DNA from 4 places in the Kaistia nematophila genome. Region 3 is predicted to be linked to each of the others. Evidence: predicted binding sites of a transcription regulator. Region 3 holds the regulator's gene; each other region holds the start of a gene.
The links. Region 3 encodes LexA, which represses DNA repair genes until DNA is damaged. Its sites were predicted from a motif close to TGTTCNNNNTGTGTTCNG; they were not measured.
Positions count from the first base shown of each region.

Region 1: a site for LexA is predicted at 5,771-5,788, ahead of OSH07_RS09625 (ATP-dependent helicase). Genes of this name have one in related genera too.
Region 2: a site for LexA is predicted at 2,643-2,660, ahead of parE (DNA topoisomerase IV subunit B). Genes of this name have one in related genera too.
Region 4: a site for LexA is predicted at 5,625-5,642, ahead of OSH07_RS00410 (YifB family Mg chelatase-like AAA ATPase). Genes of this name have one in related genera too.

Region 1 covers NZ_JAPKNK010000003.1:224,233-231,591, forward strand. The annotation lists gene OSH07_RS09610 (AsmA family protein) at 1-3,098, opposite strand, end outside; gene OSH07_RS09615 (FAD-binding oxidoreductase) at 3,052-4,473, opposite strand; gene OSH07_RS09620 (zinc-binding dehydrogenase) at 4,647-5,630, opposite strand; gene OSH07_RS09625 (ATP-dependent helicase) at 5,821-7,359, shown strand, end outside.
Region 2 covers NZ_JAPKNK010000002.1:502,147-509,505, forward strand. The annotation lists gene OSH07_RS06685 (OmpA family protein) at 1-1,084, opposite strand, end outside; gene OSH07_RS06690 (tetratricopeptide repeat protein) at 1,367-2,191, opposite strand; gene parE (DNA topoisomerase IV subunit B) at 2,752-4,800, shown strand; gene OSH07_RS06700 (hypothetical protein) at 4,901-5,341, shown strand; gene OSH07_RS06705 (DEAD/DEAH box helicase) at 5,488-6,975, shown strand; gene OSH07_RS06710 (ABC-type transport auxiliary lipoprotein family protein) at 7,228-7,359, opposite strand, start outside.
Region 3 covers NZ_JAPKNK010000008.1:157,952-165,310, reverse strand. The annotation lists gene OSH07_RS18190 (ABC transporter substrate-binding protein) at 1-604, opposite strand, end outside; gene OSH07_RS18185 (ROK family transcriptional regulator) at 951-2,147, shown strand; gene OSH07_RS18180 (PIG-L deacetylase family protein) at 2,214-3,032, shown strand; gene OSH07_RS18175 (glycosyltransferase family 2 protein) at 3,307-4,212, shown strand; gene OSH07_RS18170 (glycosyltransferase family protein) at 4,199-4,960, shown strand; gene lexA (transcriptional repressor LexA) at 5,188-5,892, shown strand; gene OSH07_RS18160 (ComEC/Rec2 family competence protein) at 5,886-7,359, opposite strand, start outside.
Region 4 covers NZ_JAPKNK010000001.1:80,025-87,383, forward strand. The annotation lists gene coaA (type I pantothenate kinase) at 1-441, shown strand, start outside; gene OSH07_RS00390 (cation diffusion facilitator family transporter) at 562-1,461, shown strand; gene grpE (nucleotide exchange factor GrpE) at 1,583-2,188, shown strand; gene OSH07_RS00400 (trimeric intracellular cation channel family protein) at 2,202-2,840, shown strand; gene olsB (l-ornithine N(alpha)-acyltransferase) at 2,871-3,707, opposite strand; gene OSH07_RS00410 (YifB family Mg chelatase-like AAA ATPase) at 4,041-5,573, opposite strand; gene gshB (glutathione synthase) at 5,689-6,630, opposite strand; gene OSH07_RS00420 (YraN family protein) at 6,695-7,099, opposite strand; gene rsmI (16S rRNA (cytidine(1402)-2'-O)-methyltransferase) at 7,050-7,359, opposite strand, start outside.

The DNA of each region.
Region 1 (7,359 bases), on a different contig from region 3:
GCGGCGCGGATGACCGCGCCGAACGCCTCCGGATTGACGAAGCGGGCCGAGCCTTCGCCGATGGTGAAGGAGCCCCCGCCCGTGAGCGCCGAGACAACACCCGCGGCCGAGCGGCCGGAGCCCTCGAACTGGCCGGAGAAGTCGAAGCTGCCATCGGCGACCGAGCGCCCGTCGCGCTGCCAGACGACGTCCGTCAGCGCCGCGCCCTTGACCGAGACCTGTCCCGAGACGGTGGCGTCGCCCTGCGGATTGGCGATCGAGAGCGAGCCGGTCGCCTTGCCACCGGCGAAATCGCCATTGGTCAGGCGGATTTCGGTGCGATCGCCGGAGAAGCTGGTCTCGACCGCCGCATTGGTGACGGCGAGGCCGTCGCCGATGGCGAGCCGGTCGGCGGAGAGGCGGAAGGCTACGTCGAAGCCATCGATCGCCGGGCGGCCGAACGTGGTCTTCGACCAGACGCTCTCGGTGTTGGCGAGCAGGTCCGGCGGCAGGCCGAGGCCCAACGCCAGCGCGAAGGTCAGGTCGGCCTCGTCGATGGCGACGTCGCCCTTCAGCCTCCAGCGGCCGGCGTCGCGGCCGAAATCGATCATGCCGCCGGCATAGGCGTCGCCGAGCCTGGCATCGCGGAACGACAGCGTGGCGCTGCCGTCGCGGATATCGAGCGAGCTCGCCGCCTCGAGCGGCAGCTTCTCGCCCTGTCCCGGCAGGGCCAGCCCGACCAAGGTCAGCGCCGGGGTTGCATCGGCACCGCGCGCCGTGATCGTGCCCTGGTAGCTCGGCACGCCGGCCTCGTCGATGCCGAGGCTGCCTTCGGTCGAATAGGAGAGACCCGCGAATTCGCCGTTGATCGTGCCGTTCACGCCTTCGGCCAGCGAGCCGCCGCCACCGGTGGTCTCGACCGCGATCCGGGCGCGACCGGGCTTTTCGAGCGGCGTCGCCTCATAGCCGAGCTGGCGCAGCAGATGGCCGGCGTCGTTGCTGTCGACAGCGGCCGAAACCTTCAGCTCGCCCTCGCGCCAGGCGGCCGGCGTGCCCTTGAAACCGACCGCCATGTCAATGGCAGTACCGCCGGACGTGCCGTTCACGGTCAGGTTGGCATGGGTGACGCCGTCCTGCGCCCGTGCATTGACGACCGTGTCGAGAATGGCGGGGCCGAGCAGCGGCGCCGCCGTCTTGAACCAGCCGGCGATGGCCGAGCCCGGCAGCAGCCGCTCGACCAGCGCAGCGGATCCCGTGAGGTCGGAGGCGTCGACGGAGACCGAGAGCTGGCCGTTCGGCGCGCCGGTCAGGTCCGCGACACGGCCGCTCGCCGAGATCGCCGCGCCCGCGACATTACCGATCGACAGCTTCTTCGCCACCAGCACGCCGTTCGACAGGCTGCCATCGGCGACGACCTTTTCCAGCGTGATATCGTCGATGTCGAGCGCGTCCGTCGCGACCTTGATCTGGAAGTCGTCGGCGAGCGCGCCGGTGTTGCTCAGGCTCCGGCCCGCGAAGAGCTCGGTGAGCGCAACCAACTGGTTGTAGTCGAGCCGGTCGGCGGTCAGGTCCACCGAGAGGTTGCGGCGGCCGCCGGATGCCGCCTGTTGCCAGCGCAGGCCGCCGTTCAGGTCGGAATCCTGCATCTGCGCCGTCATGCCGGATATCGCGACCGAGCCGGGCGCGAGATGCAGCTGGCCATTCATCTCGAAGGCGCGCAACTGCGGCATCGCCGCGATCTTGCCGCCACGCCACCAGGCGGCAAACGTCGTCGGCTGGTCGGAAACGATCCGCACGGCGCCGTCGAAGGTCGCCTTGGGCACGGTCGTGACGACGCCATCGGCCGCAAGCCGAGTGCGCCCCGGCAGATCGGCGCCCAGTTCCTCGATCTTCCAGCCATTGTCGGTCGTGACCGCGTCGAAACGCAGGTTCTGGATCACCGAACCACCGATGACGATGCCGGGAATGTCGAAGCCGATGCGGCCGGGGATCGACGGCACGGGCAGCTCCGCCAAGCCCTTCACGACGGCCGACGAGGCGATCTCGACGCTCGCCGGCTCATTCGGCCCCTTGCCGATCGAACGATCGAGGTCGAGCTGGCGCGCCTTCAGCACCGCATCGAAGCGCATCGCCTTGCCGAGGTCGATCGAGGCGGCGCCTGTCAGGCTGTAGGGCCTGTCTTCCGGCCCCTGCGACAGGGTGAAGTCGGGAAAACGCAGCTGCTCGGGACGCAGATCGAACGTGCCGGAAGCGCGCCATCCCGGCGGCGGTTTCCTGCCCGCCTTGCCGTCGTCGTCCTGGACATGGGTCAGGCCGAAATTGCCGGACCAGCCGAGCCCCTTGTCGTCGAATCCGAGTGGCCCCTCGGCCGAAAGCGCAATCGGCACGGTCGCCGGATTGGCCTCGAGCTTGACGCGGATGGTGTTGTTCGGGTCGCGGCGGCCCGTCGCGACGCGGAACGTCGTCGGCACGCCGTCGGCGACCAGGCCCCCCTCGATCTTCCAGGGACCGAGCAGCGAGCGCGCGTCGACGGCGGCATTGATGTTGGAAAGCGAGACGGCCCTTCCCGTGCGGGCGTCGCGATAATCGATCACGCCGTCGGAGATATCGACCTTCTCCAGCGTCACGGCGTCGGGATCGAGCGACTTCGACGCTTCCGAACGGCGCAGCCAGTCGGGCAGGCCGTCGGCGCCGACGGTGACCTGCAGATGCGGCCGGGTGATCGCCATGTCGACCACCTTGAACGTACCCGAGATGAGCGGGATCAGCTCGATCCGGACCGCGAAGCGGTCCACCGTCATCATCGGCTTGTCCGGCGTTCCGCCGACGCGGACATCGGTGAATACCAACGAGGGCATGGGCAGCAGCGAGGCGTCGGCGGTCCCCGCGACGGTGACCGGCTGGCCGAGGATCTTCTCCGCCTCGCGCTCGAAGGTCGTGCGGAAGGCGTTCCAGTCCACGAACCAGGGGATCACCAGCGCCGAGACCAGCACGGCGATGATGATGCCCCCGATGATCAGATACAGCCTGTTCAGCTTCGCCTCCGCCTTGCCGACCCGCGCGGGAGCGCGCTCACGCGTCGGGCAGGATCTTGCCCGGATTGAGGATTCCGAGCGGATCCAGCGCCCCCTTGATCACTCGCATGATGTCGAGACCGTGGCCATGCTCCTTGACGAGATATTTGCGCTTTCCCTGGCCGACGCCGTGTTCGCCGGTGCAGGTGCCGTCGAGCGCGATCGCCCGCTCGTTCATCCGGCTGATCACGGCTTCCGCCTTGGCAATCTCTTCCGGATTGGTGACGTCGATCAGAAGCTGGGTGTGGAAATTGCCGTCGCCGACATGGCCGACGACCGGTCCGATCAGGCCGTTGGCCGCGATATCGGCGCTGGTCTCGGTGACGCATTCCGCCAGCCGCGAGATCGGCACGCAGACATCGGTCGAGACGCTCTGGATGGTGTCGCCGGGACGAAGCCCCTTCACGGCGAAATAGGAATCGTGGCGCGCCTGCCAGAGCTTGGTGCGATCCTCGGGACGCGTCGCCGAGGCGAACTCGCCGCCATTAAATTCCTGCGCGATCGCGGCGAACTGCTCCGCCTGCTCGGCGACCGAGGCCGGCGAGCCGTGGAATTCGAGGAAGAGATGCGGCGTCTCGGGCAGGCCGAGCTTCGCGAATTCGTTGGTGGCGCGGATCATCATGGCGTCGCCGAGCTCGATGCGGGCAATCGGGATGCCGCTCTGGATCGTCAGGATCGCCGCGTTGCAGGCATCCTCGACGGTCGGGAAGGAGCAGACGCCGGCGGCGACCGATTCCGGCAGGCCGTGCAGGCGAACCGTCACCTCGGTGATGATGCCGAGCGTGCCTTCCGAGCCGACGAGCAGCCGGGTCAGGTCATAGCCGGCCGAGCTCTTCTTGGCGCGGCTGCCGGTGCGGACGATCGAGCCATCGGCCATCACGGCCGTGAGGCGCACGACATTCTCGCGCATCGTGCCGTAGCGAACGGCGTTGGTGCCGGAGGCGCGCGTCGCCGCCATGCCGCCGAGGCTGGCGTCGGCGCCGGGATCGATCGGGAAGAACAGGCCCTGGTCGCGGATGAAATTGTTGAGCTGGATGCGGGTGACGCCGGCCTCGACGGTGCAGTCGAGATCCTCGGCATGCACCGCGACGATCTTGTTCATCTGCGACAGGTCGATCGAGACGCCGCCCTTCGGCGCGTTGACATGGCCTTCCAGCGAGGTGCCGGTGCCGAACGGGATGATCGGCACGCGATGCGCGGCGCAGATCTTCACGATCTCGGAGACTTCCTCGGTGGAAGCCGCGAAAACCACGGCGTCGGCGGGCTCGTTCGGCAGCCAGGTCGTCGTGTTGGCGTGCTGGCGCCGGATCTCGAGCCCACGGGTGAAGCGCGAACCGAAACGCTCCTGCAGAAGATCGAGCGCGGCGCCCAGAGCCACTTCATCACGCGCGCCATCGTTGCGCAGCGCCGAAACTACCATTCCGAGAACCTCCCAAGCGATTTCACGGCTTGCTCGCCATGTCGCCGGCAACCTAGCAAAATCAGGCTGCCACGCCAAAGACTTCCTGCCGTTGACGCGGCCTGCCGGAAGCCGGATTCGACGGTTTCACACGGTGGCGTTGCGGGGCTCCGGATAGCCTACCAGCTGGTTCGTCACAGTGAACCTTCGATGGCGATCTTGCCCGACCGTCCGGGCCGGTCGCTGGCCGCCGCCGCAGCAGCGGCATCGGAAAGTCCGAACCGCTCATCGATCGTCAGGCGGAGCGCGCTCGAGGCCGCGAGCCGCACCAGCTCGCCGATCAGACGCCCCAGTTCGCCACGGTCCGTCGCCGCCATCCGCCGCGCGCCCCAGAAACCCTTCACCGAAACCTGCCGGAAGATGAGGTCCCCCGACGAGATCACCAGCGGCTTGTTCGACATCGCGCCGAACGACATCAGCAGCCCGCCCTCGGCGAGCAGGCTGGCGAGCCTACCGCCCTCCTCGCCGCCGACGCTGTCGACCGCGCGCAGGATCGGCGCCCCGCCGGCGAGCGCCCGGACCCTGTCTTCCCAACCCGGCGCCTCGGTCGAGACGACATCGCCGATACCAAGCGCCGCCAGCTCGGCGATGCCGGCATCGCGGCGCACGAGGCCGATGACGCGGATGCCGCGCGCCTTGGCGAGCATGGCGACGATCTTGCCGACGGCGCCGTTCGCGGCGTTCTGGATCATGCACTGGCCGCTGGCGATCTGCAGGTCTTCAAGCAGCATCAGCGAGCTCAGCGGCATGGCAATCAGCTGGCAGGCCGTATCGTCGTCGATCCCGTCCGGCAACGGCACCGAGGCGGCCGCTGGCGCGAGGAAATAATCCGCCCAGGCGTCGGCGATACCTGCCGCCACCACGCGCTGGCCGATCGCGGGCTCCGTGACGCCCGGGCCCAGCGCATCGACAATGCCGACCGCCTCGCTGCCGCCGACCGCCGGCAGGGCCGGCTTGTGACCATAGGTGCCGCGGATGGTCCAAAGATCGTGGTTATGGATGGGCGACAGCATCATGCGGACGCGGACCTGGCCCGGCCCCGGCTGCGGCGTCGGCCGCTCGCCCGTCTTCAGGACCTCGGACGGAACGCCGAAACGCTCATAAACAGCCGCTCGCATGCGCCGCACTCCTCTTCTGCTGCCGATAAGGTAGCGCGCCGACCCGGTGCCCGCAAACGGCCGAGGCCTCGAAAAGACACGCTCCGCACTTGGACAGCGAGACGCCCTTTCTGTAGGAAAGCTGGCATGGACGGCTGCCGCGGTCCATATTTGTTCTCATGTCCAGCTCTTCGAATCGACCGCCCCTGAGATGACCGCTCCCTTCGACAGTTCCGCCCCCGCCCCGCGCCCCGGCGGCATTGCTGCGCGCGCGCTCGGCCGGGCTGCCGCCCCCACGCCCGATTATGTCGCCCGCCTCAATCCCGAACAGCGGATGGCGGTCGAGACGACGGAAGGGCCGGTGCTCGTCCTCGCCGGCGCCGGCACGGGCAAGACGCGCGTTCTGACGACGCGGATCGCCCATCTGCTCGCCACCCAGAAGGCCTATCCGAGCCAGATCCTCGCCGTCACCTTCACCAACAAGGCGGCGCGCGAGATGCGCCACCGCATCGGCGACCTGATCGGCCCCTCGGTCGAGGGCATGAACTGGCTCGGCACGTTCCACTCGATCGGCGTCAAGATCCTGCGCCGCCACGCCGAACTGGTCGGCCTGCGCTCCGATTTCACCATCCTCGACACCGACGACCAGATCCGGCTGATGAAGCAGGTGATCCAGGCCGAGAACATCGACGAGAAGCGCTGGCCGGCGCGGCAGCTCGCCAACCTGATCGACAGCTGGAAGAACCGCGGCCTGACGCCGGAAGACGTGCCGCCGGGCGATGGCGGCTCCTTCGCCGACGGCCGGGGCGTCAAGCTCTACAAGGCCTACCAGGCCCGCCTGAAGACGCTGAACGCCTGCGATTTCGGCGACCTGCTTCTGGAAAACCTGCGCCTCTTCCGCGAGCACCCCGACGTGCTCAGGGACTATCACCAGCGCTTCCACTACATGCTGGTCGACGAGTATCAGGACACCAACGTCGCGCAGTATCTCTGGCTGCGCCTGCTGGCGCAGGGCCGCAAGAACATCTGCTGCGTCGGCGACGACGACCAGTCGATCTATGGCTGGCGCGGGGCCGAGGTCGACAACATCCTGCGCTTCGAGAAGGATTTCCCGGGCGCCGTCGTCATCAAGCTCGAGCGCAACTACCGCTCGACCTCGCACATCCTCGGCGCCGCCTCGCACCTGATCACCCACAATGAGGGCCGCCTCGGCAAGACGCTGTTCACCGACGCCGTCGACCCCAATGCCGCCCGCGTCCGCGTCGCCTCGGCCTGGGATTCGGAGGAGGAGGCCCGCGCCATCGGCGAGGAGATCGAGGCGCTGCAGCGCAAGGGCCACAGGCTGAACGACATGGCGATCCTCGTGCGCGCCTCGTTCCAGATGCGCTCCTTCGAAGAGCGCTTCGTCTCGATCGGCTTGAACTACCGCGTCATCGGTGGTCCGCGCTTCTACGAGCGGCAGGAAATCCGCGACGCCCTCGCCTATCTGCGCGTCGTCGCGCAACCCGCCGACGACCTCGCCTTCGAACGCATCGTCAACGTGCCGAAGCGCGGCATCGGCGAGACCACCGTCCGCCTGCTGCACGACCATGCGCGGGCGCGCGACATCCCGATCATCGAGGCGACCGACGAACTGATCCAGACCGAAGAGATCAAGTCGACCAAGACGCGCACGGCGCTGCGCGATCTGCTCGCCTCCTTCGGCCGCTGGCGCTCGCGCCTCGACGACATGAAGCACGGCGAACTGGCC
Region 2 (7,359 bases), on a different contig from region 3:
CATAGCCTGTGAGCACGAGGGCTTCCGGGGTCCGGTCTGCCCGCCAGACATACGGATCCACCCGCGCCGGCAGCAGGTCGACCGAGCCTATACCGACGCCGATCGCCCGCTTGCTGCGGCGCGCCTCGATCTCGGCGAGCGCCATCTCGTAATCGGCGACGGTCTTGGCCTTGCCCTCGATCGAGAGCTTCGATCCGTCAATCGTAACGGTGCCGGCGCTCAGCCGCGCCATCTGGTAGGCGGCGAAGACCGCCGCATAGGAGAAGCCGTCCGGCCCGCCCGAGGCGAGTTGCGTCAGGTCGATCATCGGCACGCCGGGCAGCGCCACCGCCAGCGCGTCGGAAATATCGCGCCGCACCGCGACGGACGGAACGAAGCCGGTCTGCTCGACCGACTTGCCGTCATAGGTGACGGTCCAGGTGAACGACCGGCTGAGCGGCGGCAGAACGCGGACATTGCGGAACTGGCCGCCGCCCGGCGCGCCGCCGGCGATCGCGCGCGCCGCCGACGCGAAGCGGGCATCGTCGGCCGCGGTTCCATCGATCGACAAGTTGTTGCCGGTCAGCGTCACGCTTCCCCCGGCGAGTTCCGCCACGCGGCGGAGCGCGAAATCCGTCAGCACGAGGAAGCCGACCGGCTGGCCGCGCGCCAGCACGAGATCGTCCTCGATGGCGAGTGTCGGCAGTTCGCGGCTCGCGGTCGCGAGCACGGCGATCTTTGCCTCTTCCGAGGGAACGAAACCGCTGATGCGAAGGCGGTCGGGCTCGCGCGTCGCCGACCAGGTGTAGGGCGCCTGCAGCGGGATGATGCCGCTGCCGTCGACGACGCGGGCGACGCCCCAGACGCGCTCGGCCGATTCGACCGCCAGTCGCTGGGCGAGAAGCGTCGGCGAGGTGCCCATGACGGTGACGGTGCGGCCGCTGATCCCTGCCGAGGCCCAGGGCTGGCCGTCGAGCGCAAGCTGCTGGTCGACGCGGGCGCCGATGTCCGATTCGACCTTTCCCGCCGTGCTGACGAGCGCGGAGATCGCCAGGATGGTCACCAGGACGAGGCCGGGGATGAAGCAGAGCCGCCAGGCGCTCATGGTGACGTACCGGCCGCAAAGCGGCAGCGAGCCGCGCGACGCAACCCAGACAACCAGCCAACCAGGGCCCGTTGAACCGAGCTGCGCGTCATAGCTTCTCCTTCCGGCCGCCCAAGCCGACCGCCCCTTGGGCGGTTGGGGCGACAGACGAATGCAGGAGACGATTCAGACCGCATTCGCGATCCCGCCGCAAGCAATCGAACGCCTAATCCCCGGCAAGCTGCCGGGGAATGACGAGGGAGATAGCGTGTGTTGCCGGAATGTCAGCGCCGGGCGGCGGCGCTACTGGACGAACTGGGGATTCTTGCCCATCCAATCCTCGGCCATGGCAAGCGCCGTGCGGCGCTCCGTCTCGGTCGCGACCGAGAAGGCCTGCTCCTGGAGCTTCATGATCCAGGGATCGGTGGTGCCGGAGCGATCGCGGGCAATGGTCAGGAACATGAGCCCGACGACCGGCTGGCGCTTGACGCCGTCGCCCTCGAACAGCATGTGGCCGAGCAGCGCCTGGGCGCCGACATTGCCCTTGTCGGCCGAGAGCTTGGCCCAGCGGGCCGCCTGGCGCGGATCGCGATCGCCGCCCTCGCCGTCATAGTACATGCGGGCGAGGTTGAGCTGGGCGTCCGAGTCGCCGAAATACGAGGCGGCGTAGGAGAACATCTGCCGGGCGCGGCTGAAATCCGGCTGGATCGAAGAATTGGGAATGCCGTCGCGATAGTAGGAACCGAGCGCCACGAAGGCGTTCGACACGAAGCGGGCGGACGGCGCGTCGGGATTGTCGTCGGCATGGGCGTCGGCAATCTCGCTGAACAGCTCGAACGCCTTCATATCGTCCTTGGTCAGGCCGTCGCCTTCGGCATACATGCGCCCGAGCTTCCACTGCGCGACGGCGTGGCCCTTGTCGGCCGCATAGGTCAGCGCCTCGACCGCGGTCGACTTGTCGCCTTGCTTGTAGGCGTTGAAGCCGAAGCGGAACGCCTCGCCCGGCGACGCGTTGCGGTCCAGCGTCCTGGCGTCGAGCGCCAGCGCCTGCCCCGACCAAGAACCAAGGCCGGCGAGCACGCTGATGCAGAAGAGGGCGGCGCCGCCGAGCGCGTTACACATTCGCATTGTACGCCACACATTCCTGACGCTCGCGCCCACCGGCGGCCGCTTGGCCGCCAGGGTCGTCGAAGCGAAGTTCCCAGCTTGATCCGCGACAGCGCGGAGATTTCGATTTCCCGAAATATGGAATTGGTTTCGGGCGAATCCGAGGCCGATACAGGCGCGTTCTACTATTCGCGCCATCACAGCTACGTGTGCCCTTGAAGACCAACGAGAATTTTTACCGACAATACGCAAGGTTTGTCCTATCCGCCCCCGGATGAAGGGGACGGTCGTTCGACTTTATGGCTGAAAGGCGGCAATTGGGGCCGCTGGCCGTCCCCGCCGGCGGGTTGGTTTCAGACTGTTGCCAGACCGCAACATGGAATCGTGAGGCCCCGGCCAGACTCGCAAAACGCGAATCTTCTCACCACCTTGGCTGCCATCGGCCGAAGCATCGCGGCGAGCCGGTGCCCAGTCGAACAAATGAGGAACACACTCGCGCCGGGTCCCGGGGCGTGGCAAAATTCGATCTTGATTCGCCGCCTCGACCGCGCCATTGAGCGACCTCACAGTTACGGATGACCATGGCAGAGACCGACGACCTTTTCGGATCCGGTGCAACCGCACGAGCGATCAAGCCCGAAGCCGCACCGCGCGAAGCCCCCGCCGCCCGGCGCGCCGCCGCGCCCGCGACGCCCTCCGAAACCAGCTATTCGGCCGCCGACATCGAGGTTCTCGAAGGACTCGAGCCGGTGCGCCGCCGCCCCGGCATGTATATTGGCGGCACCGACGAGAAGGCGCTGCACCATCTCTTCGCCGAGGTGATCGACAACTCGATGGACGAAGCCGTCGCCGGCCACGCGACCTTCATCGACGTCGAGCTCTCCGCCGATGGCAGCGTCACCGTGACCGACAATGGCCGCGGCATCCCGGTCGACCCGCATCCGAAGTTCAAGGACAAGTCCGCGCTCGAAGTCATCATGACGACGCTGCATTCGGGCGGAAAGTTCGACTCGAAGGTATACGAGACCTCGGGCGGCCTGCATGGCGTCGGCATCTCGGTCGTCAACGCGCTGTCGGAATCGCTCGAGGTGGAAGTCGCGCGCGGCAAGCGCCTCTACCGCCAGACCTTCTCGCGCGGCCATGCGACCTCGAAGCTGGAGATGGTCGGCGAGGTCCATAACCGCCGCGGCACCCGCACCCGCTTCAAGCCGGACGAGCAGATCTTCGGCGTCGGCGCGCATTTCCGCCCCGAGCGGATCTTCGCCATGACCCGCTCGAAGGCCTATCTGTTCGGCGGTGTCGAGATCCGGTGGTCCTGCGCGCCGGAGCTGCTCAAGCCGGATGCGGCGACCCCGCCCACGGCGGTGTTCCACTTCCCGGCCGGCCTCAAGGATTTCCTGGCGGCCGAACTCGACAACGAGAAGCTGATCACCAGCCAGATCTTCGCCGGCCGGACCGACAAGGCGAGCGGTCACGGCGCGGCGGAATGGGCGATCGCCTGGTATCCGGGCGACGGCTTCGTCCGCTCCTATTGCAACACCATTCCGACGGCCGAGGGCGGCACGCATGAACAGGGCCTGCGCATGGCCCTGCTGCGCGGCCTGAAGTCCTATGCCGAGTTGACCGGCAACAAGCGCGCCGCCGCGATCACCGCCGAGGACGTGATGACGTCCTGCGCGGCGATGCTCTCGGTGTTCGTGCGCGAGCCGGAATTCGTCGGCCAGACCAAGGACAAGCTCTCCACCGCCGAGGCGACGCGCATCGTCGAGAAGGCGATGGGCGATCCGTTCGACCATTGGCTGACGGCCGCCCCGCAGGAAGCGTCGCGTCTGCTCGACTGGGTGATCGAGCGCGCCGAGGAGCGACTGCGCCGCCGGCAGGAGAAGGAAGTCAACCGCAAGACGGCGGTGCGCAAGCTGCGCCTGCCCGGCAAACTCGCCGATTGCAGCCAGACCGCCGCACAGGGCAGCGAGATCTTCATCGTCGAGGGCGATTCCGCAGGCGGCTCCGCCAAGCAGGCACGCAACCGCACCAGCCAGGCCGTGCTGCCGCTGCGCGGCAAGATCCTGAACGTCGCCAATGCCGGCCGCGAGAAGATGGCGCAGAACCAGCAGCTCGCCGACCTGATGCAGGCGCTCGGCGTCGGCGCGCGCAGCCATTACCGCGACGACGACCTGCGCTATGACAAGGTCATCATCATGACCGACGCCGACGTCGACGGCGCGCACATCGCCTCGCTGCTGATCACCTTCTTCTATCGCGAGATGCCGGCCCTGATCGAAAAGGGCCATCTCTACCTCGCGGTGCCGCCGCTCTACCGCATCAGCCAGGGCGGCAAGACGCTCTATGCGCGCGACGACCGGCACAAGGAAGAGTTGCTGGCGACCGAGTTCAAGGCCAAGGGCAAGGTCGAGATCGGCCGTTTCAAGGGCCTCGGCGAGATGCTGCCCGGACAGCTCAAGGAAACGACGATGGAGCCCAGCAAGCGGACGCTGCTTAGGGTCGGCATCGTTGACGGCGAGATCGCGCTTACGCAGGATGTCGTCGAGCAACTGATGGGCAACAAGCCGGAAGAGCGCTTCCGCTTCATCCAGGAGCGCGCGGTCTTCGCCAAGGAACTCGACATCTGAACGGCCGCGCCGCCGCTCGGCAGATTGACCGGTCGATGGAGCCTGGCTCCATGCCTTGCGGTCCCGCCACGGCGGGGGCGCATCCCAGGGAGGTTCTCCGATGATCCGCACGCTTCTCGCCGCCTGCATCCTGACCGCGGCCGCCGTCGCACCGCTACGCGCCGACACGGTCGAGGACAGCATTTCGCAGCTTGCGCCCTCGGTGCAGGACGTGCGCACGGTCGGCGCCTGGGAGAAGGACGGCCACAAGGGCTTCTATCGGGTTGTCGTTCTGCGGAGCGGCCCCGAGCCGACGGCGCGGCTTTTCGTCCAGTGGCTGGAGCGCGGCGCCGACGGCGCCACCACGGTCGCGCGCAATGTCGACATCAAGGAGATGGCCGACCTCAAACGCAATATCGGCGATTTCGTCATCGAGACGGATGCTGACGGCCTCAGCATCTTCCTGGAGTTGCTGGATCCGGCGGCGAGCGGCGCCAAGGAGAGCTACGAACTCTTCATCGGCGACGACGAGAGCTACCGTTTCGGCCCCGCGAGCAACTAGAAACCGGGCCTCCGCGACGGCAGGATTCGGCCATTCGTCGCGAAACAATTGACAAGTCCATGCAAAAGCTCGTATTTGCGTGCATCTTTCATCGATGGTGACGGGCTTCTTGCCGTCCCGTCGGGCTTTGGGCCCCTTTTCAAAACATGACCTTCTCTACGCTCGGACTGAGCCCCAAAGTGTTGGCTGCCGTTGAGGCAAGCGGATACACCACGCCGACGCCGATCCAGGCCGAAGCCATCCCGCATGTGCTTTCGCGGCGCGACGTCCTGGGCATCGCCCAGACCGGCACGGGCAAGACGGCATCCTTCACGCTGCCGATGATCACGTTGCTCGAGCAGGGCCGCGCCCGTGCGCGCATGCCCCGCACGCTGATCCTCGAGCCGACCCGCGAACTGGCAGCGCAGGTCGAGGAAAACTTCAACAAGTACGGTCAGAACCACAAGCTGAACGTCGCCCTGCTGATCGGCGGCGTTTCGTTCGGCGACCAGGAAAAGAAGCTGGATCGCGGCGTCGACGTCCTGATCGCCACCCCCGGCCGCCTGCTCGACCATTGCGAGCGCGGCAAGCTGCTGATGACCGGCGTCGAGATCCTGGTGATCGACGAAGCCGACCGCATGCTGGACATGGGCTTCATCCCCGATATCGAGCGCATCGCCAAGCTGATCCCGTTCACGCGCCAGACGCTGTTCTTCTCGGCCACCATGCCGTCTGAAATCCAGCGCCTCGCCGACACCTTCCTGTCGAACCCGGTCCGCATCGAGGTCGCCAAGCCCGCCACCACGGCCAAGACGGTGACGCAGCGCTTCGTCCACACGGGGCGCGAATCCTTCGACAAGCGCGAGACGCTGCGCGAGCTGATCCGCGGCGCCGTCGACCTCAAGAACGCGATCATCTTCTGCAACCGCAAGCGTGACGTCGCGATCCTCGCCCGCTCGCTCGAGAAGCACGGCTTCTCCGTCGGCGCGCTGCATGGCGACATGGACCAGCGGGCCCGCATGGCGACGCTGGACGCGTTCAAGAACAACCGCCTGACGCTGCTGGTCGCCAGCGACGTCGCGGCGCGCGGCCTCGATATCCCGGATGTCAGCCACGTCTTCAACTACGATATCCCGACCCATGCGGACGACTATGTCCACCGCATCGGCCGCACCGGCCGCGCCGGCCGCTCCGGCGCCGCTTTCACGCTGGTTGCCCCTTCCGACCAGAAGTACCTGGCCGCGATCGAGAAGCTGACGGGCGATGGCGTCGAGTGGATCGGCGAGCCGGCGACGGCAGACGATTCCGCTCCCGCCGCCCGCCGTGGCCGCGGCAGCAAGGGCGACGAGACGTCGCGTGGCGGCGAGCGCAAGCCGCGCGCCCCGCGCTCGGGCCGCAAGCCGGAAAAGGTTGCCGACGAAGCCGCCGAGAGCGCACCCGTCGCCGCCGAGCCGGTCGAGGCCGAGGTCCGGCAGCCAAAGGCCGAGCCGGCGCCGCGCCGCCAGCAGGATGCGCCCCGCCGCGACCGCGACCGCCCTGCCCGCCAGGATCGCCGTGACCGCAACGAGCCGGACGACAAGGTCATCGGCCTCGGCGATCACGTGCCGCAGTTCCTGCTGCGCCCGGTGCGTATCCCGTCCTCTTCCTCGTCCTGATCGGATGCGGATGCCGCAAGCGGCATCCCGCCATGTCGCCGCCTCCGAGCGCCATGGCCTGTGCGGAGCGCGCCTATCGGCGCCCCGCCACACCGGCCGATGGCGGCCACCTCTCCCAAACCTGAACAATCATCGGATCGACGCGCGCGCGCCCGGCCTCCAGGCGCGCGAAAGTGACGCCGCGCGCCCGCCAGGGACGCAGCCTCAACCGGTCGCGCGTTTTCGCGCGCCGGCGACGGATTGCGAAGAAGCCTAGAGGCGGGGGACGGCCCAGGCGACCATTTCGCCCAGGATCTGGTCCAGTCCGGCATTGAGGCCGGCAACGGCGGCCGGGGCCGAATCCTCGGCGACCGGCACAGAAGCCGTGAACAGCTTCGCCTCGAC
Region 3 (7,359 bases):
TCTCGGCGTCGGGCTTGCGCGAGACGAACTTGAACGGACCCGTGCCGTTGGCATGGCTGGTGGCGTAACCCTCGACGCCCTTGGCGACGTCGGTCGGAGCTTCCGCCTTGTTCGTGACCAACCAGCCCTGATCGAAGATGTGGATGTTGGTCAGGTCATTCAGCAGCAGCGGGTAGTTCTCGGTGACGACGATGTCGACCGTGTAGTCGTCGACCTTGCTCGATGAGACATAGGAAGGCAGGTTGCCACGCAGGGGCGAGTTCGGGTCGCTGACGCGCTTCAGCGAGGCGAGCACGTCGTCGGCGGTAAAATCGGCGCCGTCATGGTATTTCACGCCCTTGCGCAGGTGAAAACGCCAGGTCGTCGGATTGACGACTTCCCAGCTCTCGGCCAATGCCGGCTCGATCTGCAGCTTGCTGTCATAGCGCACCAGGCCCTCGTAGACGTGGTTGAGCACCGACAGCGTGAAGGTGTCACCGAACGAATACGGGTCCATCGAGACGATGTCGCGCTGCGGCGCCCATCGCAGGGTTCCCGCCTCGGCAGGGGCGATGAACACGCCCGCCAATAGCGCCGCCAGCGCGGCTGATCTCCAAGCCATCATTTCTGTCTCCTGATCTGGAAGGAAGTCTGCCTGTTTTTTCATTGGCCCCATTCCGGGGCTGAGTTGGTCCGGAGCGTTTCCGCCCGGCCTGTATTTCTTCGATAACGCTAACGTGCACGATCCAACTGTCAATTGGGTACTAAAAATAAAATCTTCGCGTACGATAATTCAAATAAACTGTATACGATATGGCCGCCAGCTTCCGCGCGATGCGCCCATCGCGAGGCCGGGTCTCCAAGGCGCAGCTCGTTTTTGAGGCCGAGGGGCCCATCAGATCTGGTACGCTTGACAGGCCGAGCGAATTACTCGTAACAGACTGTAAAGAAAGTTACCAGACAGTAGTTGGATGGAAATGCAGGCACTCTCCGGCAGCCCACGGTTGCTGCGAAATCTCAACGAACGCGCGGTCCTGAAGCGCCTCCTCTCGGAGGGGCCGCTGACGCGCATGGAGCTGGAAGCCTTCACGGGCCTGTCCAAACCGGCGATGTCGGAGCTTCTGCGACGCCTGGAGGCGGCCGAGCTGATCCGGCGCGACGGCGAGAAGGCCGGCAGCTTCGGGCCGAAGGCGGGGCTCTGGTGCATCGAGCCGGCCTCGGCCTTCGTCGGCGGCATCGACGTCTCCGCGCATGGCATCCACGCAGCCATCGCCGACATCGCCGGGCAGACGATCGCCACGGTGAATCGGCACGGCCAGCCGGGCGAGCGCTACGACGCGCGGGAGCGTCTGGTCGACGTCATCGACGACGTTGCCCGCCAAGCCGGAATTGCTGCGCGCGACATCGATCAGCTGGTCGTCGGCCTGCCCGGCATCGTCGATACCGAGAGCGGCAATCTGCGTCGCGGCCAGCAATTGCCGAACTGGGAAGGCTTTCATATTCCCGAGGCGCTTGAAAGCGTCGTCGGCCACCGCCGCGTGATCATCGAGAACGACGTCAATCTGGTCGCGCTTGAAGAGATGTCGGCCGGCGCGGCCGAGGGCGTGCAGTCCTTCATCCTGTTCTGGATCGGCGACGGCGTCGGCGCCGGCGCCGTCATCGGCGGCAAGCTGCTGCGCGGCTACACCGGCATGGCCGGCGAACTGGGCGGGACGATGGTTCCCGATCGGCTCGCCGCGCCGGGCGAGACCGTACGCATGGCGCTGCTCGAGGACCTTCTAAGCCCGGCCTCCGTCGCGGCGCTCGCTGCCGAGCATGGGCTCGACGGCGAGGATGCCGCCGCCGCCATCGCGCGGGCTGCCGGCGGCGACGGTCATGCGGCCTTCTTTGCGGACCTTTCCTACCGGGTCGCGGCCGGGCTCACCGGCGCGATCGGCATTCTCGATCCCGAGATGGTGGTGCTGGGCGGAGCGATCGGCCACGCGGCTGGCCGTCGGCTTTCGCGCGGCGTGGCCCAGGTCCTGGCGAGACTCCCGATCGCGATGCCGCAGATCGTCCCCTCGGCTGTGGGCTCCAATGCGGTCAGGGCCGGGGCCATCGAGCTGGCGCTCGACCATGCCCGCGAGCGGCTGTTTGCCGGCGGCAGCGCCGCGCGCGGCCAGCCCTGAGAGCCCTCCCCCTCACCCCATCCATGGCGCGACTGCGCCGAAGTCGTCGCAAGGAAAAGCGCCCCCATGACATATCCGCTGAAGGTCATCGTAGTGAAAGCCCATCCCGACGAGGCGGAGCTCTATGCCGGCGGGACCTGCGCGCGACTGGCGGACAAGGGGGCGGCGATCAAGTTCCTGTCGCTGACCAATGGCGACGCCGGCCACTATGAAATGGCGCGCAAGCCCCTGAAGCGGCGCCGTGCGCGCGAAGCCTATGCCGCCGCCCGCCATCTCGGCGTGCTCGACTACGAGATCCTCGACATCCATGACGGCGAGTTGATGGCCGACATCGCGGTGCGGACGGCGATCATTGCCTCGGTGCGTCGCTGGCAGGCGGATCTCGTGATCACGTTTCATGACGAGCAGCCCGGCCATATCGATAATCGCATGGCAGGACGGGCGGTTCGCGACGCCTCGGGCTTCTTCACCAATGGCAATGTCGTGCCGGCCTACCCGCCGCTCGCGGTCGCGCCGGTCTGCCTGAAGATGACGGATTATGGCGCGTTCGCCACCCACCAGCACGAAGTGGTGGTGGACGTGGACGCCAGCATCGAGCGCAAGCTAAGAGCCTGCGCCGAGCACGCCACCCAGTTCTTCGAGTTCGCGCCCTTCGAACGTGATTTTCGCGACAAGGTCCCGGCGAGCGAGGATTGGGCCGTGCGGCGCGAATTCATCCTGACGCACTGGCATGAATTCATGTCGGCCGACGTGATGAGAGAGGAAATCCTGGCCAAGTACGGTCCGGAGCACGGCTCAAGGGTAGCCCATGCCGAGAGCTTCCAGCTCGCCGACTATGGCCGGCACGTCGATGCAGCCGCCGTGCACACGCTCCTCGGCCTTTGAAGTCGACATGGAGCACGAGGGTCCGATGCCCCCCGGCGTCCGCAGCGACGGACGCCGATCAAGCTGGCCTGATCGCCAACGCCGGGTCTAGTTCAGCCCTGCCGCCGGGTTCCGCGCCCGCGCTGCGCGGGTGTGACGTTGGTCACTCCATTCCGGCCGGCCCCGGCTGCTATGCTCGGCCGGTGCCATCCTGGAATGGATATGGACGGCGGGGGCAGTGGCGAGGAAGGGTGGGCGCAGGCGCCAGCTCCCGGGACAATCCGGGGAGATATCCTTGAAGGCGAATGACATCGCGACGATCGTGCTCAGCTACAGGGCGCAGTCGAACGTGATCGGGGCTGTCAGATCGCTGCTGGAACAGGGCGAACCCACGGGGATCGTCGTCGTGAATTCCGGTGGCGGCTCCGTCCGCAACGTGCTGCGCGCCGAAGGCATCGAGGTTCCGTGCCTCGACTATCGGGAGCGCCTGTTCGCCGGTGGCGCCCGCAACCGGGGCATAGCCGAAACCAGCGCGCGCTACGTGGCGTTCCTCGCGGCCGACTGCCGGGCCCGTCCCGGCTGGATCCAGCACCGGCTCGCGGCGCATGGGGCCGGCGCGCGGACGGTGGCCAGCGCCATCGTCAACAGCGCCCCGCAAAGCCGGGTCGCCAGCGCCGCCCATCTCGGCATGTTCATGCGCCGGCTGCCTCGGCTCCCGGCCGAGAAGACGATCCGGTTCGGCGCTTCTTATGAGCGCTCGCTGTTCGACGAGTTCGGCCTGTTCGATGAAACCCTGAGAAGCGGCGAAGACACCGAGTTCCTTGAACGGTTGCCCGCGCCCCTAAGGCCCGTGTGGGATGGGCGCATCCAGACCGAGCATCTGAACGAGACGCGCCTTCTGTCCCTCCTGCGCGACCAGTTCTGCCGCGGCGTCCGCTACGGCAAGGAGCGCCAGCAGGTCTTCGGAGCCCGCCGGATCAAGATCGCGAAAGAAATCCTGCGTCAGCCGTCGCTTGCGCTCGAATTCGCGCGCCAGGGGCTCGAGGCAGACGAACTCGCGACCGTGCTTGAAGCCATGCCGATCCTCAGAGCGGCGCTCCTGGCCAGGGCCACCGGGGCCCTGCTTTCGGGTCTCCTGCCCTCCGACCTCGGCACAGGGCGCGCCACCGATTGCCGGGAATCCCTGCATGATAACCCTTAAGCGACTGACGCAGCCGCCGCGCCATCCCTGGCTCACCCTGCGGCGCCGTCGTCCGCAGGTGTTCGCCGTCTTCAGCTACCGCTTCGACGCGCACCTCGTACCGAACCTGCTCGCCAATATCGAGCCGATCGTCGATGGCTGGGTGGCGTTCGACGATCGCGCCGCCACGGGCGTGTTCAGTTCCGAGGCGGGCCGTCGCCGCATCCTGCTTCAGGAGGCACGAAAGGCCGGCGCGGACTGGATCCTCGCCGTTGACCCGGACGAGCGCTTCGAAGCCGGCGTGCGCTCCCGGATCAGACGACTGATGGCCGAGTCCGGTCGCGTCGCCTGGGGTTTTCGCTTCCGGGAAATGTACACGCCGACGACCTATCGCATCGACGGCATCTGGGGGAAGAAGATCCGCTATTGCCTGTTCACGATGTTCGACCCGGCCGAGCGCACGGACACGGGGCTGCACGACCTCTGGTTTCCCAGGGACGGCGGCTTCCAGACAAGGCATTGCGACCTTGACCTGTATCATCTCAAGATGATTGCCCCCGCACGCCGTCTGGCGCGGCGCGACCTCTATAATTTCCTCGATCCGAACCGCGCCGACCAGCCGATCGGCTATGACTACCTGGCCGAGGAACGGGACGCCGCCTTCGAGACGATCCCGCGCAACCGCCTCTACCACCCCGCCCATGTCGACGATGGCGGCCTATGGATGCAGGATCTCGGCTCGCTCCGGAAACATCCAATCGGCGAATAGGATACGCCTGCGGCCACCTCCCACGCCGGGGTCGACAGCAGACGACGACGCCCCGCCACGCCGTGCCCAACCGCGTGGGCCACCCTAGTCGCGCGTCCCGCGCGAACCCGGCCGCGCATCGCAAGCCATCGCCTTGCAGAACACATGGGGAACAGCTATCCTGTTCGTGTTTTGTACCTTGGCGATTCTGTCGTCATCCCTGGCAAGATTGGCAGCGCGAGAACGAGATGCTCACCCGGAAGCAGTATGAACTCCTCATGTTCATCCAGGAGCGCCTCAAGGAAGCGGGCGTCCCTCCCTCCTTCGACGAAATGAAGGACGCGCTGGACCTGCGCTCCAAATCCGGCATCCACCGCCTCATCAAGGCGCTGGAAGAGCGCGGCTTCATTCGCCGCCTGCCCAACCGGGCCCGCGCGCTGGAGGTCGTCCGCCTGCCGGAGACGATGACGCCGGCGATGGCGCGGCCGAAAAAGCAGGCCTTCTCGCCCAGCGTGATCGAGGGCAGCCTGGGCAAGTCCCGTCCGGTGGAGGACGTGCACGAGGCCGGCGAGCCGGTGATCATCCCGGTCATGGGCCGGATCGCCGCCGGCGTGCCGATCTCGGCCATCCAGACCCAGAGCCATGTGATCGCCGTGCCGCCCGACATGCTGCGCGGCGGCGAGCATTTCGCCCTCGAGGTGCGTGGCGATTCGATGATCGAGGCCGGCATCCTCGACGGCGACACGGTGCTGATCCGCAAGAGCGACAATGCCGATTCCGGCGACATCGTCGTGGCGCTGGTCGACGAGGAGGAAGCGACACTGAAGCGGCTCCGCCGCAAGGGCGCTTCGATCGCGTTGGAGGCCGCCAATCCGGCCTATGAAACCCGCATCTTCGGACCGGACCGCGTCCGTATCCAGGGCAAGCTGGTCGGCCTGTTGCGCACCTACTGATCCGCCGGCTCCGCTTGATAGGCCGGCATCCAGGGACGCCGCACCGGCGGGTAGGCGGCGCGGATCTCGAAAGCGACGGCTGGGCGCGGCGCGGCTGCGGCTGTGGTTTCCGGGGCCTCGGCCGGTGGTTCTGGCGCGAGCACGTCCTCGTCGTCGGCATTTCGCTCGACGATGTCGTAGCGTGACGAGCCGCGTCCCGATGCGAGCCCGACGAACTCATCATCGGCGCCAGGAATTGACGGCTTCTGAGCATCCAGTTTCGAGGAATCTGGCTTCGGCGCATTGGGCACCGTGGCTTGCGGCGCCGGGCCCGGGGATTCCTCCTTCTCCGCGAACGACAGTGCGATCGAGCCTGAGCGCGCCAGCACATGGCGGTCTATGACGGCGGCATGGCGGGCGCAGTTTTCGGGCGCGGCGAGAGGTGTCACCACCAGCGAGGCGCGCCGGCAATCCTCCTCGAAGGCCGATCGGTCGAGCGCCAGCGCCACCTGCCGGCCGTCGGGCAACATTCCCACGCAGCCCGACGCATCGCAGCCGCCCGCCTGAACCACGCCCGCCTCCCTGGCGTCGCGGCCGTCACCGTCCGAACGCAGCCATATCTCGCTGATGAAGCGGTCCGGATCGCCCGCGACGATGCGATAGGCGCCATCCTCGCCACGGATCGCCAGCTGCTTTCCATCCGCGGCGACGAGGATGCCGGGCCGCGCCGGCATCAAGGCGAGTGCGGTGCCGAGCAACATCGGCAGGAGGCCAAATAGCCGCCAGCGCTCGTGCCAGAGCGCCAGCCAGACGAAGCCGGCGACGAAGAGGAGCAGCGCGGCGGCGCCCGGCATGGCCGCGCCGCCGGATTGACCGGACCAGAGGCTGACCGTCGCCGAGACGCCGAGCATGCCGCCGATGCCCCAATCCATCACCCAGAGCGGCAAAGCCTCGAGCCCGAAGGGCATGGCGAGCACGGAGAGCAGCGCGAAGGGCATGACGAGAAAGTCGGTCAGCGGCATCGCGGCGACATTGGCGAGGATCGACAGCGGCGCCATGCGCTGGAAGTGATAGAGCGCGAAGGGCGTGGTGCCGAGGCCGCCGAGCAGCGACGTCACCGCCATGCCGCCGACGAACAGGGCGAATCGCCGGGGGACGGCCGCCGCCCCGCTGCGGTTCCCAACGAGGCCGGGTTCGGCGCGGCGCCTGCGACGGTCGGCCAGGATCTCGAAGCCGGCGACGAGCGCCACCGTGGCGGCGAACGACATCTGGAAGCTGGCGGAAAGGATGCTCTCCGGCGTGATCGCGAGCACCAGCAGTCCGGCGAGCGCGACATTGCGCATCGAGATCGCGCGCCGGTCGAGCAGGACGGCGAGGAAGACGATCGAGGTCATGATGAAGGAGCGCTGCGCGGCGACGTCGAGGCCGGAAATCAGCAGGTAGAAGCCGCTGACCAGCAGCGCCGCGATCGCCGCCCACTTCTTGATG
Region 4 (7,359 bases), on a different contig from region 3:
GCGCCCGTCTATTCGCATCTCGTCTACGACATCGTGCCGAGCGAGCGGATCACCATCGACCGGCCGGACATCCTGATCGTCGAAGGCATCAACGTGCTGCAGGCGCCGCGCCTGCCGCGCGACGGCACGGCGGTGCCCTTCGTGTCCGACTTCTTCGATTTCTCGATCTATATCGACGCCGAGGAGGCCGACATCCGGCGCTGGTATGTCGAGCGCTTCCAGCGCCTGCGCGAAACCGCTTTCCAGGACCCGAACTCCTACTTCCACCGCTATGCGATGGTGTCGGACGCCGAGGCGCTGGCGATCGCCGACCGGCTCTGGTCGCGCATCAACCGGGTCAATCTCTACGAGAACATCCTGCCGACCCGCCCGCGCGCCGATCTTATCCTCAGCAAAGGGGAAAGCCACCTGATCGAGCGGGTCGCGCTGCGTCGTCTTTGAGGCTTTTGCTGGGTTTCCGGCAGCTCTGATTGCCACTCGTTCGCAGTTGCGAAGATAGCCGTTGAAGCCTCCTGCCGGCGGTGTTAATGCGCCGAAACCGCCGACACACCGAGGACGATCATGCCGAAATGGAACGACAGGATAACGCTTGTCGCGCTCTCCTCGATCGTCATCGCGCTGGTCGTGATGGCGCTGAAATATGCCGCCTACTGGAAGACCGGCAGCGTCGCGCTCTATTCGGACGCGCTGGAGAGCATCGTCAATCTCGCCACCGCGGTGGCGGCGTTCTGGGCGATTCGGCTGAGCCACAAGCCGGCCGACAGCGACCACCAGTTCGGCCACCACAAGGCGGAGTATTTCTCCGCCGTGCTGGAAGGCGTGCTGATCGTCGTGGCGGCGCTGCTCATCCTGCGCGAAGCCTGGATCTCCTATGAGGAGAAGCGGGCGCTCGAAAACGCCGGTATCGGCCTGACGATCAATCTGGTCGCCACGGCGATCAACGGCGCCTGGGCGATGTATCTGTTCCGCTTCGGCCGCCGCCGCCGCTCGCCCGCCTTCATCGCCGAGGCCTGGCACCTGACCAGCGACGTCATCAGCTCGGTCGGCGTCTTCATCGGCCTCGTGCTGGTGGCGCTCACCGGCTGGGTGGTGCTCGATCCGCTGCTCGCCGTCATCGTCGCCGTCAACATCCTGTGGTCGGGTTGGCGCGTCATTCGCGATTCCGTCGGCGGGCTGATGGATCATGCCGTCTCGGGCGAGGTGGAAAGCGAGATCCGCTCGATCATTTCGACCGAGGCGACGGGCGCGATCGAGGTGCACGACCTCCGCACCCGCAATGCCGGCCGCGCCATCTTCATCGAGTTCCATCTCGTCGTGCCGGGATCGATGACGGTCGCCGCCGGCCATGTCATCTGCGATCGCATCGAGGCGGCACTGAACAAGGCGATCGAGGGCTCGGAAGTCCTGATCCACATCGAGCCCGAGGCCGAGGCGCTGCATCACGGCGTGATCGTTCTCTAGCGTCCTTCCGTCCGTTTCCGCCCCATATCGCGGCGCGGCGGAGGGGCGCAGAGCTTGATTTTCTGCCCCAAACTCATGATATCGGGCCTAACCTTTGGTTCTGATCAAAAGAGAGTTCGCCATGTCTGACGATACCCAGCCCGTCTCCTCCACCGATGCAGCCGCCGACGCGGCCGCGACGGCTGCGGATGGCGACGCCGCGGCGGCTCGCATCGCGACGCTCGAGGCTGAAGCGACCGAGTTGAAGGATCGCGTCCTGCGCACCATCGCCGAGATGGAAAACCTGCGCCGCCGCACCGAGCGCGAGGTCGCGGATGCGCGCCAGTACGCCATCGCCGCCTTTGCTCGCGACATGCTGACCGCCGGCGACAACCTCGCCCGCGCCATCGAGGCGGTTCCGGATGAGGCGCGCGGCGGCAACGAGGCGCTGACCGCGCTGATCGACGGCGTCGAGATGACCGAGCGCGATCTCGTCAATTCGCTGGAGCGCCACGGCGTCCGCAAGCTCGAGCCGCTCGGCCAGAAGTTCGATCCGCATCTGCACCAGGCCGTCTTCGAGGTGCCGACCACCGAGCAGCCGGCCGGCACCGTCATGCAGGTTGTCCAGTCCGGCTACGTGATTGGCGACCGCGTCCTGCGCCCGGCCATGGTCGGCGTTGCCAAGGGCGCGCCGAAGCCGAGGGAAGCGAAGACCGAAGCCGGCGATTCCTCGCCCAACTCCGTCTGAGGCGGACGAGGCTGTGGATGCTCCCGTGCTCTACAGCCTCGATCTCATCGGGGTCTTCGTCTTTGCCCTGACCGGGGCGCTCGCGGCGTCTCGCAAGCAGCTCGACATCGTCGGCTTCGCCTTTCTGGCGTCGATCACCGGCGTCGGCGGCGGTACGCTGCGGGACGTCATCCTCGGCGCGACGCCGGTGTTCTGGATCACCCAGCCCGCCCCGGTCGTGCTCTGCGTCGCGACCGCCGTTTTCGTCTACTTTGTCGCGCCCTTCGTCGAATATCGCTACCGCCTGCTGCTCTGGGCCGACGCGATCGGCATTTCCGGCTATTGCGTCATGGGCGCGGCGCGGGCGCTCGACGCGGGCGCCAGCCCCTTCGGCGCGGTGGTGATGGGCGTCGTCACCGCGACCTTCGGCGGCATCATCCGCGATATCGTCGCCGGCGAGCCGTCGGTGATCCTGCGCCGGGAAATCTATGTGACAGCGACGGTGGTGGGCGCGACCCTGTTCGTGCTCGCCATCCTGCTCGGCGTGCCGTTCTGGACCGCTTCCGTGCTGGGTGCGCTTTCGGCCTTCGCGGTGCGGGCAGGCGCACTGACCTTCGGCTGGACGCTGCCGACCTACCGGTCGCGTCCCGGCCGCGCCTTTCCTCCCCGCTAGGCCCGCATCCGGAGCCGCGGTTGCCGGCCTTCAGGCAGCGTAGCGGGTGGCGTCGACGCCGTAGTGGTTCACATAGCGCTCGCTGATCGCCGATACCGGCAGCACGATCAGCACGTCCGTCGTGCCGAACTGGCGGTCGACCACGGCGCCGTCGCCGATATAGGCGCCGAGGCGCAGATAGCCCTTGATCAGCGGCGGCAGCGTCTTCAGCGCCGCCTTCATGTCGATCGCGTCTTCTGCCATCCGGTCCATCGGCACGCGGCGGTGCGGCAGCGCGCTCACCGTCCATTCGGCCGGGGCGCGGGCGCTGTGGTGCAGGAAGGAGAGGGGGAGCGACAGCGCATCGGGATTGGTGCCTTCGAGCGAGGCACAGCCGACCATCACGTCGATGCCGTGGCTGCGGACATAGCTCCAGATGCCGTGCCAGAGCAGTTCGACCGTGCGCTTGGTGCGGTAGGGCTTCAGCACGCAGGAGCGGCCGAGCTCCAGGAAATTCAGCCCGCTATGCCGCTCCAGCAGCGACCCGATGTCGAATTCGTTCGCCGTGTAGAAGCCGGTGTGGCGGTTCGCCACTTCCTGGCGCAGCAGGCGGTAGGTGCCGACGATCGCCGCCTCGCCTGAAGCGAGGCGGGTGTCGTGGTCGATGACGAGCAGGTGGTCGCAGATCTTGTCGAAACCGTCGCGATCGCGGCGCGACAGCTGCGCCTGCACGTCGGGGATCGCCGACATCTCCTCGTAAAAGACCTTGTAGCGCAGCTTCTGCGCCTTCTTTACCTCGCGCGGCGTGGCGGCAAGGCGCACTTCCAGCGCTCCGATTCGACCGAGCGTTTCAGGCAGGATGGCAGCAGGGCGAAGGGCTTTCGGCATCGGGAGTCTTATACCGCCAATTGCCCGCTTCGATAGAGCCGGCAAAGCAATGATCGCTTCCGATACGCGCAGAACCTGCTGGGTCGCCGCATTGCCGCGCTTGACCATCTGACCTTCTCCTGCTGGTCCCCAACGCTTTCCCGCCGGGATTTCTGACCCCGTTGCGGAGAAGAACACAGTTCTCCGACAGTTCGGTGACGAAGCGCTTTCTCGGTCTCGGCCGTCCGCGGTTCCGTCGTTTGGCCCGGTCGCTGACGGCGATGGCGCGTCCAGCCGGCAAGCGGTCGAAATATCGGGCCGATCCAGAGTCGCCGGCCGGGCCTCCGGCCGTGCTCAGGCGGCGGCCAGCAGCCGGTCGCCGGCGATGCGGTAGCGGAGCGCCTCGGCGAGATGCGGCCGGCCGACCGTCTCGGCGCCGTCGAGGTCGGCGATGGTGCGGGCGACCTTCAGCACGCGATGATAGCCCCGCGCCGAAAGGCGCAGCGCCTCGGCGGCCTCGGCAAGCAGCTTCGCCCCGGCCTTGTCCGGCGTCGCGATCGTCTCGACCAGGGCGCTGCCGCATTGCGCGTTGGTGCGGATGTCGTCGATGCCGAGCGCCTCGAACCGCTCGGCCTGCAGCGCGCGCGCCGCCGCCACACGTTCGGCGACGACGGCGCTGCTTTCCGAAGGTGTCGCGCCGATCAGGTCGCTCGCGGTCACCGCCGGCACGTCGATCCGCATGTCGATGCGGTCGAGGAAGGGGCCGGACAGCCGCGCCTGATAGTCGGCCGCGCAGCGCGGGCCGCGCTTGCAGCTCATGCCCGGCTCGCCTGCCATGCCGCATCGGCACGGGTTCATGGCGGCGACCAGCTGGAAGCGGGAGGGATAGCGGACGCGATGGTTGGCGCGGGCGATCATCACCTCGCCGGCCTCCAGCGGCTGGCGCAGCGAATCGAGCACCTGCGGCGTGAATTCGGGCAGTTCGTCGAGGAAGAGCACGCCGTGATGGGCGAGCGAGGCTTCGCCCGGCCGGGCGCGCAGGCCGCCGCCGACCATCGCCGCCATCGAGGCCGAATGGTGCGGCGCGCGGAACGGACGCCGGTCGGTCAGCTTGCCGCCGGCAAGTTCGCCGCCGATGGATGCGATCATCGCCACCTCAAGCAGTTCCTTCGGCGACAGCGGCGGCAGCAGCGAGGGCAGGCGGCTCGCCAGCATCGATTTGCCGGCCCCGGGCGGCCCGGCCATCAGGAGGTTGTGGCCGCCGGCGGCGGCGATCTCCAGCGCGCGGCGGGCGCTCTCCTGGCCGCGGACGTCGGCGAGGTCGGCGAGCGCCGCGCCGTCGCGCTTCAGCGCCGGCTCGGGCCGCGAAAGCACCTGCGTGCCCTTGAAGTGGTTGGCGATGGCGATCAGGCTGCGCGGGGCCAGGATCTCCATGCCGCCGCCGGCCCATGCCGCTTCCGGGCCGCAGGCGGAAGGGCAGATCAGCCCGCGGCCGATGGCGTTGGCGCCGATCGCCGCCGGCAGCACGCCGGCGACGGAGGCGATGGTGCCGTCGAGCGCCAGTTCGCCGAGCGCGACGAAATCGGCCAGCTGGTCGCCCGGCAGCACGCCGAGCGCCGCCATCAGGCCGAGCGCGATCGGCAGATCGTAGTGGCTGCCTTCCTTCGGCAGGTCGGCCGGCGCCAGATTGACGATGATCCGCTTCGGCGGCAGAGCGAGGCCGGAGGCGTGCAGGGCGGCGCGCACCCGTTCACGGCTTTCTGCCACGGCCTTGTCCGGCAGGCCGACGATGACTATGCCGGGAAAGCCCGGCGCGATCTGGATCTGGACGTCGACCGGCACCGCCTCGATGCCCTGGAACGCCACCGTCGTGACATGCGCGACCATATCCGTCATCCCCGTTGCGGAATGACGCTACGTCAACTTTCGGGCGAATACAAGAACAGGTCGTGAACATCCGCGCCGGCCTCGCGGCGCGGATCCTGGTAGCAATCCGTTAACCCTAGCGCTTGCTCTCGACGGCGTCCCAGACCAGCGAGGCGATGTCGGCGCCGCCGAAGCGCTTCACCTCGCGGATGCCGGTCGGCGAGGTGACGTTGATCTCGGTCAGGTAGTCGCCGATGACGTCGATGCCGACGAAGACGAAGCCGCGCTTCTTCAGGTCGGGCCCGATCGCCTCGCAGATCTCGCGGTCGCGCCGGGTCAGCTCGATCGGCTCCGGCCGACCGCCGACATGCATGTTGGAGCGCGACTCGCCATCCGCCGGCACGCGGTTGATGGCGCCGACGGCGACGCCGTCGACCAGGATGATGCGCTTGTCGCCGGCCCGGACCGCCGGCAGGTAGCGCTGCACGACATAGGGCTCGCCGCGATAGGCGGCCGAGAAGATCTCCAAGAGCGAGGCGAGGTTCTGGTCGCCTTCCGACAGGCGAAAGACGCCGGCGCCGCCATTGCCGAACAGCGGCTTGATGATGATGTCGCCATGCTCCTGGCGGAAGCGGCGGATCTCGTCGGCGTCGCGCGAGATCAAGGTCGGCGGCATCAGCTTCGGATATTCGGTGACGAAGATCTTTTCCGGCGCGTTGCGCACCTCGGCCGGGTCGTTCACGACCAGCGTCTTCGGATGGATGCGCTCGAGCAGATGCGTCGTCGTGATGTAGCCCATGTCGAAGGGCGGATCCTGGCGCAGGAACACGACGTCCATGGTCGAGAGATCGGTCCGCTCCGCCTCGCCGAGCGAGAAATGGTCGCCGGGAACGTCGCGGACGGTGACCGCCTCGATCGCCGCCTCGACGCGGCCGTCGTTCAGCGACAGGCGGTCGGGCGTGTAGTGGTAGAGCTTGTGGCCGCGCCGCTGGCCTTCCAGCATCAGGGCGAAGGTGGAATCGCCGCGGATGTTGATCCTGGCGATGTGGTCCATCTGGACGGCGACGGAAAGCGACATATAGGCCCCCAATGCGGAATAGGCCTCTTATGTCGTGTGGCGGGGCCGAATGGCAATGCCGTCGTCAGCGATCCCGAGCAAAAGCGTCGACGATGTGGTGCGGCAGCCGGCGCGGCAGGATCGCGACGATGTCGAAGCGGAGCGCTAGCCCTGCCGTCTCGGGATGGCGGCCGATAAAGCTCTTCGCCGCCCGGATGAGGCGGTCGCGCGCCGCCGGCGTGATCGCCAGGATGGCGGCGTCGCGCGTCCGCCGCGCCTTGACCTCGACGAAGACGAGCATGTCGCCGCGCCGCATGACGAGGTCGATCTCGCCGAGCGGGCTGCGGAAGCGCCGCGCCACGATGCGGTAGCCCTTCAGATTGAGATAGAGGGCGGCGACCGTTTCGGCGAAACGGCCGCGTCGTTCCGAGGCGCGGCGGTCAGGCCTCGCCATCGTCGTCGTCGCCCGGGTCGTCGCCGTCTTCGTCATCCTCGGCCTCGGCGGCCTCCGCCTTCAGCTCCAGCGCGCGCTGGTAGAGGTCGCGCTTGGCCATGCCGGTCGCGGTGGCGGCAAGCGACGCCGCCTCCTTCAGCGGGTGGCTTTCCAGCAGCCGCGCCAGCAGCGTGTCGACCTCGTCGGCATCGGGCTCGGCATCGATCGGCGGGCCGATCAGGATGACGATCTCGCCCTTCGGCGACGGCTCGCTGCCGAAGGCCTCGGCGAGGGAAGCGAGCGTGCCGCGCCGGACG